DNA from 3 places in the Streptomyces sp. NPDC039430 genome. Region 2 is predicted to be linked to each of the others. Evidence: riboswitches for the same ligand, from Rfam matches in the RefSeq annotation. Region 2 holds a riboswitch; each other region holds the start of a gene.
The links. A riboswitch is a leader RNA that binds a small molecule or an ion and turns the genes downstream of it on or off. The one in region 2 is predicted to bind cyclic di-AMP.
Positions count from the first base shown of each region.

Region 1: linked by a shared signal. The riboswitch ahead of ACZ7LS_RS22440 (M23 family metallopeptidase) and the one ahead of ACZ7LS_RS28875 (C40 family peptidase) in region 2 are both predicted to bind cyclic di-AMP.
Region 3: linked by a shared signal. The riboswitch ahead of ACZ7LS_RS25880 (M23 family metallopeptidase) and the one ahead of ACZ7LS_RS28875 (C40 family peptidase) in region 2 are both predicted to bind cyclic di-AMP.

Region 1 is NZ_JBVKAK010000009.1:21,071-25,769, forward strand. It holds gene ACZ7LS_RS22430 (PrsW family intramembrane metalloprotease) at 1-720, shown strand, start outside; gene ACZ7LS_RS22435 (aldo/keto reductase) at 769-1,713, opposite strand; gene ACZ7LS_RS22440 (M23 family metallopeptidase) at 1,915-2,940, opposite strand; cyclic di-AMP (ydaO/yuaA leader) riboswitch at 2,952-3,105, opposite strand; gene ACZ7LS_RS22445 (PP2C family protein-serine/threonine phosphatase) at 3,403-4,659, opposite strand.
Region 2 is NZ_JBVKAK010000014.1:120,371-125,069, reverse strand. It holds gene ACZ7LS_RS28895 (8-amino-7-oxononanoate synthase) at 1-404, shown strand, start outside; gene ACZ7LS_RS28890 (DUF397 domain-containing protein) at 424-630, opposite strand; gene ACZ7LS_RS28885 (helix-turn-helix domain-containing protein) at 639-1,493, opposite strand; gene ACZ7LS_RS28880 (ATP-binding protein) at 1,750-2,190, shown strand; gene ACZ7LS_RS28875 (C40 family peptidase) at 2,319-2,792, opposite strand; cyclic di-AMP (ydaO/yuaA leader) riboswitch at 2,796-2,967, opposite strand; gene ACZ7LS_RS28870 (ATP-dependent Clp protease proteolytic subunit) at 3,311-3,958, opposite strand; gene ACZ7LS_RS28865 (tetratricopeptide repeat protein) at 4,278-4,699, opposite strand, start outside.
Region 3 is NZ_JBVKAK010000011.1:38,514-43,212, reverse strand. It holds gene ACZ7LS_RS25890 (DUF6126 family protein) at 1-204, shown strand, start outside; gene ACZ7LS_RS25885 (tyrosine-protein phosphatase) at 270-1,082, opposite strand; cyclic di-AMP (ydaO/yuaA leader) riboswitch at 1,527-1,691, shown strand; gene ACZ7LS_RS25880 (M23 family metallopeptidase) at 1,696-2,748, shown strand; gene ACZ7LS_RS25875 (SGNH/GDSL hydrolase family protein) at 2,919-3,743, shown strand; gene ACZ7LS_RS25870 (STM4011 family radical SAM protein) at 3,733-4,626, opposite strand; gene ACZ7LS_RS25865 (STM4012 family radical SAM protein) at 4,632-4,699, opposite strand, start outside.

The sequences.
Region 1 (4,699 bases), on a different contig from region 2:
AGCGCCTTCGGCGAGGACCAGCACCTGGGCAACTCCGGCCTGGCCTCCGTCACGGCCGCGACCTTCTTCGTACGGGTCGTCATGTCGCCGTTCGCCCATCCCCTCTTCACCGTGCTCACCGGCATCGGCTTCGGCCTGGCGGCGACGGCGGCCCGCCACCAGAGGATGCGCCGGTTCGCCCTGCCCCTGCTCGGCCTGGCCCTGGCGATGGGCCTGCACGCGCTGTGGAACGGGTCGGGGGCGGTCTTCGGCCCGTACGGCTTCTATGTGGTGTACGGCGTGTTCATGGTGCCGGTCTTCGCCCTGCTGACCTGGCTGGCGATCTGGAGCCGCCAGCGCGAGCTGCGCACGGTCGGGTCCGAGCTCCCCGCGTACGCCGCGGCCGGCTGGCTGACCCCGGCCGCGCCCCTCGCGCTCTCCTCCATGCGGGCGCGCACCCTGGCGCGTGACTTCGCGGGCCGTACGTACGGACCGTGGGCGGCCAGATCGGTCGGGGAGTACGAGGCGTTCGCGACGTCCCTGGCGTTTCTGCGCCACCGGGCCCACCGGGGTGTGGTGGGCCCGGACTTCATCGAGCGCGAGCAGGAGCTGCTGCACCATCTGTGGCAGCGCAGGGAGATAGCCGGGCCCGCGCTGACCTATGCGGCGCGGGCCACGGGCCGGGTGCGGGTGCCGCCGCCGTACATCGACTACGACGGCTACAACCCGTACCGCCAATGAGGAACCTGGCTCATGACCAACCAACCTGGCATATGTCGGGCGAGGGCCTCAGGCGGAGGCCGTGGTGAGCTCCGCCAGCTCCTCCGCCGTCAGCTCAAGGGCCGCCGCCGCCAGCAGCGCGGGCAACTGCTCGGTCGTACGCGCGGACGCGAGCGGTGCGACCACCGTCGGCTGCGCCGCCAGCCAGGCCAGTGCGACGGTCGCGACCTCGGCGCCCCGCGCCCCGGCGATCCGGTCCAGCGCGGTCAGGACCTTGCTGCCCCGCTCGGACTCCAGATACGTGGCCGCGCGGTCGGCGCGGGGACTGTCGACCGTGGTCCCGGGACGGTACTTGCCGGTGAGGAAGCCCGAGGCCAGCGCGAAGTACGGCACGGCCGAGAGGCCGTGACGCCGGACGGTGTCCTGCAGCTCGCCCTCGTACGTGTCCCGCGAGACCAGGTTGTAGTGCGGCTGGAGCGCCACATAGCGGGCCAGCCCCTCGCGCTCCGAGAAGGCGAGCGAGGCGGCCAGCCGCTCCGCGCTGATGTTGGAGGCGCCGAGCGCGCGGACCTTGCCCGCCGTCACCAGCTGGTCGAGGGCGGTGACGATCTCCTCGACCGGGACCTCGGGGTCGTCGAAGTGCGTGTAGTAGAGGTCGATGTAGTCCGTACGGAGCCGACGCAGGGACTCCTCGACGCCGGCCTTGATGGTGGCGGCCCGGAGCCCCTTGTACTGCGGGTGCCCGCCGACCTTGGTCGCGACCAGCACCTCGGAGCGATTGCCGCGCGAGGCGATCCAGTTGCCGATGACGGTCTCGGATTCACCGCCCTTGTGGCCCGGCACCCAGGCGGAGTACAGGTCGGCGGTGTCGATGAAGTTCCCGCCTGCGGCGGCGTACGCGTCGAGGACGGCGAAGGAGGCCGTCTCGTCGGCGGTCCAGCCGAAGACATTGCCGCCGAGGGCGAGCGGGAAGACGTGCAGATCGGAAGAGCCCAGTGGGCGCAGAGCGGTCATAGGCGGCTGCAACTCCCGAAGGGGTCCGCCCTATTCCGCTCCACGCCCCGATAGGGACCGTATGGGGGAATGTCCGCCGAACTCGCGGCCCCACGAAACCGCGGCCCCACGAACCCAACGGGCTCGCGAACCCAACGGGCCCACGAGCCCACAGGCTCGCGGGCCCACAGGCTCGCGGGGGAAGGTCCGTGGAGACGAGGTCTACGGGTTGAGGCCCTTGCCGCGCAGCCAGCTCATCGGGTCGATGCCCGAGCCGCCCGCCGTGTGGACTTCGAGGTGCAGATGGGCGCCGGTCACGTTGCCGGTCGCGCCGACCCTGCCGATGACCTCGCCGGTGCTGACCTTCTGCCCGGCGCTCACGCTGATCGAGGACTGGTGGGCGTACCAGATCTCCGTGCCGTCATCGAGCTCCAGGACCGTGCGGTATCCGTACGAGCCCGACCAGCCGGCCGACTTGACGGTGCCGCTGTGCACGGCCTTGAGCGGGGTGCCCGTCGGCGCGGCGAAGTCCAGGCCGGTGTGCTGGCCGGAGGACCACAGCGAGCCGGCCTGACCGTAGGTCGAGGTGATCGTGTACGAGGAGGTGGGGATCGCGTAGCTGGCGGCCAGCTTGGCCAGCCGCGCCTTCTCCGCCTTGGCCCTGGCCTCGGCCTCGGCCTTCTTCTTCGCCTCTTCGATCTTCTTCTCGGCCTCGGACTGCTGCTTCTTGGCCTCGGCCGCGGCCTTCTCGGCCGCCGCCGACTCCGCGGCCGCCTTCTGCGCCGCGTCGGCCCCGGTCTGCTGCGCCTCGGCCTGCTGGAGGATACGGGCGCGCAGCGCCTCTCCCGCGTCGGTGGCGCCCTGTTCGGTGTCCGAGGCCGTGAGCCCGGCGGTGGTGAGCGGGGCGGCGAGCACCTCGGACTCGGAGTCGTCCGAGGCGAGCGAGCCCATTCCCGGCAGAGACTTGGCGTCCGGAAGATTGTCCGCGATCGCGTCGGGCAGGGATATGGAGACCGCGGGCTTGTCCTGCGCGGTGGCGATGCCGCCCGCGCCGACGGCGGCGATGACGCCCACGCCGAGGACGGTGGAGCTACGGGCCAGTCCGCGCTGCTTGGCGACGCGATGCCGGCCGCGTACGGGCCGTATGGACTCCTCGGTGGGATTCCATTCCCCCCATGCCCTGTCCGGCTCGTCGCCGTGGGAGCGCGTTTCGAAGAGGGCTTCGGGGGCAGGCTTGTTGGACGCCACTGAGGCGTACTCCTTTCCTTCCTTCTCGCCTACCGGGTTAGCTGACGGGTTCGGAGCAGGAAGGTCTCCTACGAGCGCTCCTGCCGCACAAGGCGACAGAAAACACCCGATTCACCCCAATTGGTGGTTCCCCGGTTCCCTTGCGGGATTCGGCGCGTGCGCACGGTGCCATCTCTTACGACGGCTGGGACGACCGCGCTGCGTTATCGAACGTTAATAGAGACCCGGGCCTTATTCCAAGCTGTTCCGGGTGATCGTTAACGACTTCGCATCGGACGTACCGGGACGGAAGGGAACGGAATCGGGCGAGTTGACGGCCCATCAGGGCGGCTCGCATTTCTGACGGTGTGTCAAATGTTATGCGGAGGGATACCTCTCGACTACGGACGGTGGCGAGGGGTCCGGCCGGACGCATCCGTCCGGCGATCCGGCTGACGACGCCGGCTGATGGCTCCGGCCGTCTCACGGCACCAAGGGCATGGTCCTGCGCCGCTCCGGCTCACCCTCCGAGGGCCGGCTGACCGCCAGCAGCGCCATGTCGTCCTGGCTCCCGCCGCCCGTGTGCCGCCGCACATCGTCGATGAGCGCCTGGAGCATCTCGTCGGGCCCCTGGAAGACCCGGCCGTCGAGCCGTTCGCGCGGGACGTAGAAAACCCCGTGGGCATCACGCGCCTCGGTCAGCCCGTCCGTATAGAAGAGCAGCGTCGCGCCTTCCGGATACGCGGCCTGCTCGGCGCGGTCCGGCCACATACCCAGTTCGCTCATCCCGAGCGGCAGCGCGGGGTCGGTCGCGACGAGCATCCGCACCTCGCCGTCGCCGCACACCAGCAGCGGCTCGGGGTGGCCGCGGTTGACCAGCCGCACCACACCCTCGTCGTGCGGGATCTCGGCCAGTACGGCCGTCGTGAACCCCTCGAAGATATCGAGCGCGTCCTGCCGTGTCCCCTCCCGCCGGAGAGCCCGCTCCAGCCGCTGCGCGACCGCCTCCAGCGAACTCTCCTGCTCGGCGGCCTCCCGGAAGGACCCGATGACCACCGCCACCGCTTCGACCGCGTCAAGACCCTTCCCCCGTACATCCCCGACCACCAGCCGCACCCCGTACGGCGTGTCCTGTACGGCGAAGAGGTCCCCGCCGATGAACGCGCCCTCCTGCGCCGCCTCGTACCGCGCGGCGATCCGCAGCCCCCCGATCCGTTCGGCGGGTCTGGGCAGCACCGCGCGCTGGGCGGTCTCGGCGATGATGCGGGCGGAGGCCAGCCGCTCACCGCTGCGCCGTACGACACCGTTGATGTACAGCGCCAGCAGGGACACGACCAGCACCGTCAGCACCTCGCTGATCGACTCCACCTGGAACTGGGTGTCCGCGTGGATGTGCAGCACCACCTCGGCGACCAGCGAGGTGAGGGCGATGACGAGCGTGCCTGCCATCGGATAGAACGGGGCGGCGACCAGCGGAGCCGCGGCGAAGAGGGGGGACGCGGTGACGCGCGTCGGGGTCACGAGGTCGAAGATCACCCCGGCGACGATCACCAGCACGGGCAGCACCCGTACCAGCCTGCGTCCGGTACGGCCGCGTCCCGCGGGATACCGGCCGCCGCCGCGGACGTTGTCACCGGCCGTCCAGAAACCCGTTCCGCGACCTGCCCAGATACCGGCGTCCTCAGCCGCCCGCCGGCCTGTGCCGCCCGTGCCCTTTCCGAGCTTCCTCAGTCTCCACACCAGTGGTCTCCTGCCCGGTCCGCCGACTGCTGCGGACGGT
Region 2 (4,699 bases):
ATCTCGTCAACGCCGCCCGTACGTTCATCTTCGACACCGGACTGGCCCCGGCGGCCGTGGGAGGCGCGCTGGAGAGTCTGCGGCTGCTGCGCCGGGAGCCCGAGCGGGCGGACCGGGCGCGTGAGGTGGCCCGTACCCTGCACCGGCGGCTGACGGCGGCGGGCCTGACGGCCGTACGACCGGACGCGGCCGTGGTCTCCGTACGGGCGCCGTCCCCCGAGGCGGCGGTGCGCTGGGCCGCGGAGTGCCGTGCGGCGGGGCTGGCCGTGGGGTGTTTCCGTCCGCCCTCGGTGCCGGACGGCATCTCCAGGATCCGGCTCACCGCGCGTGCCGATCTGACGGATCAGCAGATCGGCACGGCGGTGGACACGATCGTCGCGCTCGCGCCGGGGGACGCGAGCTGAGCCGGCCGGGCCCCGGCGGTCAGTGCGCGGGCGCCCCGTCGCGCAGCGCGGAGACGAAGGAGGTCCACGCGTCCGCCGAGAAGGAGAGATGGGGTCGGGTCACTTCCTTGGAGTCACGTACGGCCAGTCCGCCCACGGCGTTGGGGGCGCACTCCACGCAGTTGTTCGCGCCGGTGCTGTAGCTGCTGCGATGCCATGCGGATGGACATGTCAGGTGGGGGGTCATGATGCTCCCTAGCCGCCGTCACCGATCCCGGCGATGAGATCCAATGAATCCTCTGTCGAGAGGGCATGCGCCTGCATGGTGCCGAACGCCGCGCAGTACGCCTCAAGGTCTTCTTTCCGCTCCAGATAGAGGCTATTCGTCAAATGGTCGAGAACGACCAAATCCAGATCAGTGATGTGCGGAAATGAGAAGATAACGAAAGGGCCGGTAAGTCCTACATAGCCGCCGGCCGTGAACGGCAGCACCTGAAGACAGACATGCGGAAGACGGGCCAGCTCCGAGAGCCGCAGCAGCTGCTCCCGCATCACACCGGGCCCGCCCACCTGACGGCGCAGAACGGCCTCGTCCAGTACGGCGTGCAGCTCCAGGGGTATGCCGGTGCGCAGCACCTCCTGGCGGGCGAGCCGCACTTCGACCAGGGAGTCGACCGTCGTGGCGGGCAGTCCGCCGAGCGCCGCGCGGGTCACGGCACGGGCGTACGCGGGGGTCTGGAGCAGCCCGGGGACCACGGAAGTCTCCAGCGTGCGCGCGGTACGGGCCTGGGACTCCAGGCTGATGAAGTCCCGGTACTGTGGCGGGATCACGCCGCCGTACGCCATCCACCACCCCTGGCCGCTGCTGGTGGTCCCCGCCAAGGCGCCCAGCAGCAGCCGTTGTTGTGCGTCGGTGACACCGAACGCGTCGAGCAGTCCGGCCAGATCCTCGTCCTTCACCCCGCTCACTCCCGTCTCCAGCCGGCTGACCTTCGACTGATGCCAGCCGAGCAGCCGCGCGGTCTGGCCGCTTGTCAGTCCCGCGCTCTGCCGCAGCTTGCGCAATTCCTCGCCGAGCCTGCGCCGGCGCACCGCTGGAATATGCCGCATGAATGATTGCCTCCCCGCCCTGTGTTCGTCGCGCCCTCGGGCGCCGCGGCGGAGAAGATATCTTTTCGGCGCCCAAATACGGTCTCGCGTTGCAGAGTTCACCGCTTTGAGCGACAGATATATGCAGATCTCGGTGGATCGGCCCTGGGAACGGCACGATCAGTGGGAGGCTGGCGCGAAGCACGGTCCGAGGCCGTCCGCGCAGTCATTCGCTCTGTGCCGGAGCCAGGCCCGGCGGGAAAGGGACGGCGTCGCCATGGCAGACCACCAGGAAGCATCCATCACCCTGCCGAGCGATCCCGCCTCGGTCACCGCGGCGCGAAGATACGTCGTGGACCTGCTGGCCGAGTGGGGGCTGCCGGCGCGGGAGGACATGGCCGAGACGGTCCGGCTGATCGTCTCGGAACTGGCCACCAACGCGGTGCAGCACACCTTCGGCCAGTCACCCACGTTCACCGTGGAGGTCCGGCTCGAACGTGACGAGCAGCTGCGCGTCGGGGTCACCGACAGCCATCCGCGCTGGCCGCAACGGCTGCCCGCGGCCGTTCAGCAGGACAACGGCCGCGGCATGGTGATCGTCCGCTCGCTCACGGTCGAGCAGGGGGGACAGCTCTCCGTCACCCCGACCGCCGAGGGCGGCAAGACGGTCTGGATCGTCCTGCCGTGGACGGTCCCGGTGGCGGCTGACGTGAGCTGAGACCGGCCGGCCGGGGACCGGATCCCGGGCCGTCCCCGCCCGGGGCGGGGACGGCCCCCTCCGGCATGTCGCCGGCGTCGCCGCGTCAGGGGGCTGTGGTGGCGCGAGGGCCGGTGCCGCGGCCGGGGTCAGTTCACCCGGCCGTACAGGACGCTCCGCGACCAGATCCGCTCCAGCCGCACCAGCGCCCCGGTCTTGGGCGAGTGCCAGATCCTCCCCCGGCCGGCATAGATCCCGACGTGGTAGACGCTGTTGCCCCAGTGGAAGAACACCAGGTCGCCCTTGCGCCGTTCGGAGGGGGAGATATGGCGGGACGAGTTGTACTGCTGCTGGGCCGTACGGGGGAGCTGCTTGCCGGCCTTCTTGAACGAGTAGAGCGTCAGCCCGGAGCAGTCGAAGCGATGGGGCCCCGTGGCACCCCACCGGTACGGAGAGCCCTTCTTCGAGGCGGCGATCTTGAGGGCGTTGACCGCGCGCGTGGCGGCCTCGGCCTCGGACGTGGCGCCGGGCACGAGCATCGTGCCGCCGAGCGCGGCGAGTGTGAGGACCGAAACCGCACCGGTCCTGGAGAGCAGAGACGGGACATTCGTCTGCGCGGTCATGCGCAACCCTTCGTCAGCCGCCTGTGAAGGATGACCTGTCGGGTTCGGGCTGGCGAAGTTGCCCGGCCGCTCTCACGACTTCACCCCGAGGGACGACCACACCGGGCGTCGTCCCGTTCTGCCTGGGTCCTCCACTCCTGCCGATCCACTCCTGTCGACCAGGCATCCGGTTGCGGCGGCAGGACTCGGCGTCCGCCCGGACCGCCCCGCCGCGGTGGCGGGGGCTTGTCGTCCCACGGATCTTGACGCAGGAACAGGTGGATATCCGAGACGAAACGACGATATGTGAAGTTCATCACGGATGACCCAAAAGGGTGGCGAAGGGGTGTGTCACGCCGACGGCATGAGCCCCGATGAGGGCCGTACCTGCAAGGGAGTTCGCGGCGCCTGGCTCATCCGGTCGCTTCGCGCAACTTGGGACCCCGCACGCGTCCGGACAGTTCATACGCCGAACGTGCGAGTCGTTCCCGTATGGACGCCGCCCATCTGGGAACGACTCGCCGTGCCGGCACCGGCGTTCACCGCCCGCCGAAGGGATCGCGCGGCGTGTCGAGGGACGTCCTGCGGTTCCTGACGACGTGATCGAGCAGTCCGTACGCCTGGGCGGCCGGCGCGTCGAAGAACGTGTCGCGCTCGATGTCCTCGGTGATCCGCTCGGTGCTCTGCCCGGTGTGACGCACCAGCATGGACGTGAGCAGCGACCGCAGTCGGAGCATCTCCCGCGCGTGGATCTCCAGGTCGGACGGCCGGCCCTGGACCGGCTCCTCGATGCCGGGCTGCCGGAGGACGAGCCGCGCGCCGGGCAGCGCCAGCCGCTTGCCCGGCGCGCCCGCGGCCAGCAGTACGGCAGCGGTCGAGACCGCCTGTCCGAGGCAGACGGTCTCCACGTCGCAGGTGACGATCCGCATCGTGTCGTAGATCGCGGACATGGCGCTGATCGACCCGCCGGGCGAGTTGATGTAGAGCGAGATGTCCCGTTCGGGCGCGGCGTATTCGAGGTGGATGAGCTGCGCGATCACATCGTTGGCCGCGGTGTCGTCGACCGGCGTGCCGAGGAGGATGATCCGCTCTTCGAGGAGCTTGGAGTAAGGGTCGAGGGTGCGGGTCCCGTTGGATGTCCGCTCGGTGAACTCGGGCAGGACGTGGCGGGCTGACGGACGGTTCATGGCGTGCCTCTCCTCGTACGCGCGTCTCGCGGTTCTCGCGGGCTCCGTAGAAAATGTACAGGACGTACAGAACGTGAGGTGCGGGATCTGCCGGGAGATCCGGAGCAAGAGGCTTTCGCCGTGGGCGCGTTCGGTCGAATGGAGCAGACAGGAAGCGATTCTGCGGGTGCACTCTCCGCGCCTCGCCCGCTCCGGCGGTCCGCCGGTGGCGGCGTGGCGCTACACCTCGGGCATGGACGATCCTTTTGCTTTCAGCCCGTTGCGGACGCCCCGGTCAGGGCCGCCCCGATCGGATACGCCCCGACCGGACAGGCACCGCTCAGAGATGCGACGGCGGGGCGGTGAGGCCCCGGGCGCGGTGGAGCACGGCGGCGGCGTACGGCCGGCTCCGGAATCCGTTCAGAGATCCGCGCAGACGTCTGAGCGCCTGGTCGGCGGGGGCCGACCGCAGACTCGGGTAGTGGTCGAGGAAGACGTGCCACTGGGCACAGGACTCCTCCAGGTGACCGAGGGTCAGGAGCGTGTCGGCGAGCCGCGCCCGGGTGAGGGCGCTTGATCTGTGGCGGTCCTCGGCACGGGCCTCGGCCGCGCCGGTGAAGAGCCGCGTCGCCCCCGCGGTGTCCCCCAGGGCGATCAGGGTCCTGCCGTGCTGGTAGTCGAGTCCGGGCCGGGGGTAGTGGGTGAACGGTCCCGGCAGGCCGGTCGCGCGGTCGTGCTGCGTCTCCGCCGCCGTGAGATCCC
Region 3 (4,699 bases), on a different contig from region 2:
GAGAACCCCGTGCAGGAGAACGCCGTGCCGGAGAACGTTGCGCCCGAGAACGCCGTGCAGGAGAACGCCGTGCCCGGTCATGTCATGAAGGAGGAGGGGAAGTTCCCCCGCGGGCTGGTCATCCGGCTCTTCGCCTATCTGATCGCCGGCCATCTCTTCGCGGCCTTCCTCTATCTGCTCTTCGAGATGGGCTCGCGGGGGTAGCGGCCCGGGGCGGCGGAGCGGGGGGCGGCTCGGGCGGGGCGGCCAGGGGTTTCGCCGTCGCTCGGTCAGCCCTCGTCGAGAAGGCGGGCGCGGAGCCGCTCGCGGGTCTCGGGGGCGAGCCCGAGCCCCTCGGTCAGATAGCGGTCCGTGGTGCCCCAGGTCTTCTCGATGGTCTCGAAGGCCGCCGCGAGGTACTCGGCGCGAGCGTCGAAGAGCGGACTGAGGAGCTCCATCACCTCCGAGGACATCCCGGCGGACGAGCTGTCGCTGCGGCGGATCGGGTAGCGGCGGCTCGGGTCGTTCGACTTGAGGTAGTCGGCCTCGATCGCCTCGGGCTCCACCCCGACGGCGAGCAGGGACACCGCGATGGAGAGCCCCGCCCGGTCCTTGCCCGCCGCGCAGTGCATGAGCGCGGGGACGCTGTCCTCGGCGAGCGAGTGCAGGACGCGGCTGTGCTCGGCGGTGCGTTCCGTGATGATCGTCCGGTACGAGTCGATCATCCGGTTCGCCGCCTTGCCGTCCGAGAGGAGCGAGCGCAGCTGGTCGAGATCGCCGTCCCGCACCATCAGCCAGAACTCGGCGCCGTCCGCCGGATCGGTGAGCGGCAGGTTCACATTGCGTACGCCGGGCAGCTCCACGTCCGCGCCGTCGAGCTTCAGATCGGCGCCGTTGCGGAAGTCGAAGATGGTGTGCAGGCCGAGGGAGGTGAGGAAGGCGGCGTCGGCCGGGGTGGCGTTGGCGAGATGCCCGCTGCGGAAGAGCCTGCCGTGGGCCACCCGCCGGCCGTCCGTGGTCGGCAGCCCGCCCACGTCGCGGAAGTTGCGCACGCCGGACAACTCGGGCTCTGTCGACGGGACCTGCGGCAGCTGCTGCGTCACGGCGTGCTCCTCCGTGTCTGCCGTCGGCGCGGCTCGCCGACGATGTCGATTCCCGACCCTACGACATTTGTTCCTCAGGCAACCTGTAGCAATCAGCCCAGCGCCCGAGGGGGCAGAAGCGCATTATTCGGACACGCTGTGCCGGTGAATATCGCCCACATGCCCATCTGTCCGGAATGGGTGATTCCGTATAACCTGCCCCGGTCGCGGGGGAGATGGGCTCGGGGCCGTGAGCAGGATCATATCCGTGACGTTGCGTGGTGGTATCGGGAAGGGGAATTGCTCCCCCGTAAGGAAATTGGAGACCGGAATCCACACAGGGTGACCGGATAACCCGGGCGATATCCGGAACGGGTGCGACCGCGGGAATACGGCATCTTGTTCCGGCCGTCCGGCTCGCTTACCTTCAGCCTCAATCCGAGCGGATCGCCGAATCCTGCCGCCGCTTGGAATTCGCATCCATCCATCAACGCGTGGCAGGAGCGGGGGACCCAGGTAGTACGCCGGTCCGGAACTCCGGACGGCTTGGGGTGAAGTCGCGCACCACGCGCGGCCGGGCAGCTCCAGCCCGAACCCGACAGCTCACCTCGCAGGCGCCGGAGAGGAATTCGCCATGCCCGCGAAGGGTAAGCACCGCCGTCCCAAGACCAATCCCATCTCGCGCGGATTCATCGCCGCCGGCACGGGTGGCGCGGCCATCGCGCTTCCGCTCATCGGCGCCACCGGCGCGCACGCCGCGGAGAAGGCCGCTCCCGCGACCGCCCCGCAGGCCGCTGTTCCCGCCTCGGCGCACACGGCCCAGAATCTGTCCGGCGCCCAGCAGCGGGCCGAGACGAAGCAGGCCGCCGTCCGGGCCGCCGCCACCAAGGTCGCGAGGACCTACACCGTGGTCGCCGGGGACTATCTCTCGAAGATCGCCGTCGAGCACCATGTCCGCGGCGGCTGGCACAAGCTGTACCAGGACAACCGCGAGGCCGTCGGCGACAACCCGTCGCTGATCCACCCGGGCCTCAAGCTGACCCTCGGCGCGAGGGCCGCGGCGAGTTCCCCGTCCGAGGCTCCGGCGGAGCCCTCCAGCTCCTCGGCCGACACCGCCTCCTCGCCCGCCGACACCGCCGATTCCTCCTCGGCCGACTCCGCCACCGCGTCGTCCGGCGACACCGCGTCCGGCGACTCGTCGTCGAGCGGCTCGACGGACGAGTCCGCCGCCTCGGCCGCCGAACAGGCCCCCGCCGCCGACACCGCGGAGCCGAGCACCGGTTCCGGCTTCACCGCGCCGGTCGACGGACCCACCTCCACGCCGTACCGCGCCTCCGGCTCCAGCTGGTCCAGCGGCTACCACACCGGTGTCGACTTCTCGGCGTCCTCGGGCACCCCCGTCAAGGCGGTCGGCGACGGCACGGTCGTGACGGCCGGCTGGGGCGGCTCGTACGGCAACCAGATCGTCATCCAGCACAGCGACGGCATGTACTCGCAGTACGGCCACCTGTCGTCCCTGGAGGTCTCCGCGGGCGACACCGTCAGCGCGGGCCAGCAGATCGGACTCTCCGGTTCCACGGGCAATTCCACCGGACCGCACCTGCACTTCGAGATCCGCACCGGCCCCGAGTACGGCTCGGACGTCGACCCGGTCGCCTACCTCCGGGAGCACGGCGTCAACCTCTGACCCGTCAGATCACCTCGGCCCATTCCGCTGCCCGGCACTTTCCGTGCCGGGCAGCGGAGGTTTGCGGCTATTCCCGCTTGGCCGAATCTTGACCGATGGCATATCTCACCCGGCGTCAACCCCTCCTTACGGTCGCGTAGGTCACATATGCCGGTGAATGATGTGGTGCTGTGGCAGACGATTCGAGATCAAGAAGAAATGGCGTACTCGGGTCCTACGCGGCGATCGGCGACAGCTTCACCGAGGGGGTGGGTGATCCGGGCCCCGACGGGACATATGTCGGCTGGGCGGACCGGTTCGCGGTCCTGCTCGCCGACCAACTGGCGGTCTCGGGTGCGACGGAGAACACCGCCCACGGCCATTTCCGGTACGCCAATCTCGCCGTACGCGGCCGGCTCCTCGACCAGATCGTCGACGAACAGATACCGCGCGCGAAGGAACTCGCCCCGGATCTGGTGACGTTCTGCGCCGGCGGCAATGACATCATCCGGCCCGGCACCGACCCCGACGATGTCGCCGAACGTTTCGAGCGGGCCGTCGCCGATCTCTCCGGCGCAGTCGGCACGGTCATGGTGACCACCGGCTTCGACACCCGGGGCGTGCCCGTGCTGCGCCATCTGCGCGGCAAGATCGCCACGTACACCGCCCATGTGCGGGCCATCGCGGACCGCTACGACTGCCCGGTGCTCGATCTCTGGTCGCTCAAGTCCGTCCAGGACAGGCGCGCCTGGGACGGCGACCGGCTGCATCTGTCACCCGAGGGGCACACCCGCGTCGCGTTGCGCGCCGCGCAGGTGCTCGGCCTCGATGTGCCCGCGGACCCGGATCAGCCATGGCCGCCACAGCCCCCGCGCGGAACGCTGGAGGTGCGGCGCGACAACATCCACTGGGCGCGCGAGTATCTGGTGCCGTGGATCGGGCGACGGCTGCGCGGCGAGTCGTCCGGCGATCATGTCGAGGCGAAACGCCCCGACCTTCTGCCCCTCAAACACTGATCCGCGGAGACTCCCCAGCCGTGGTGGGTCCGGCCGGTCGTATCCCCGCCGGGATCCGCTCCAGCACCCCTCCGGCGAAGACGTCGTACAACGGCAGCGTCTCCAGATGTACATAGCCGATATGGCAGTCGCACACCGCCAGCGGGCACGCCCGCGGAGCCAGCGCCCGCCGGTAGGACCCGTCGTAGAGATTGCCGAGCTCGGCGCGGACGAAGTGGCAGCGCCGCACCGTCCCCTCGCCGTCCACCGAGATCACCGACTCGCCCGTACGGCAGGGCAGACCGGCCGAGCGGTGCGGGCTGCGGCTGTAGGGGAAGAGCGGATCGAGAGCCGTCCAGCGGTCGGCCTCCTCGTCCGTATAGCCGTGCCCCTCGGCCGCGTTGATCCAGAGATACACCTCCTGGGGCAGGTCCGCGCGCAGCCGGCGGGCATGCTCCAGATGGTCCGGAAGGCCGACGACCCCCACACTGAACCGGATCGACCGGTCCGCCAGCTCATGGGTCTTCGCGAGAAAGCGGTCGTAGGGCGTCTGGCCCGGGTGGTACGTACACCACAGGGCGAGCTTCGCGGGATCGGCGTCCGCCAGCCAGTCCGTGCGGCAGCTGAGATTCGTCTGGATCGCCACGCGGCCGATGTGCGGCAGCCCGGACAGCTCGGTGAGGGCGCGCCGGTACCAGGACCGCACCAGCCCCTCGCCCCACGGGGTGAACAGCACCGACAGCCTGTCCTCCCGCTGCTCCGACGCCCAGGCGGTGAAGCGCTCCAGGGCGGCCCGGTCCGCGCGCAGTTGGTCCCGGCTGTCGCGGCGCTTGGCGAACGGGCAGTACGGGCAGTCGTAGTCGCAGGAGGCGAGCGGGCCGCGGTAGAGGATCGTCAGGTCCATGGACCTCACTTCCTCTCGTACGCGGCCATCGCGGCGCGTACGGCGGGGGAGAAGAGCGCCGGGCCCAGCGCGT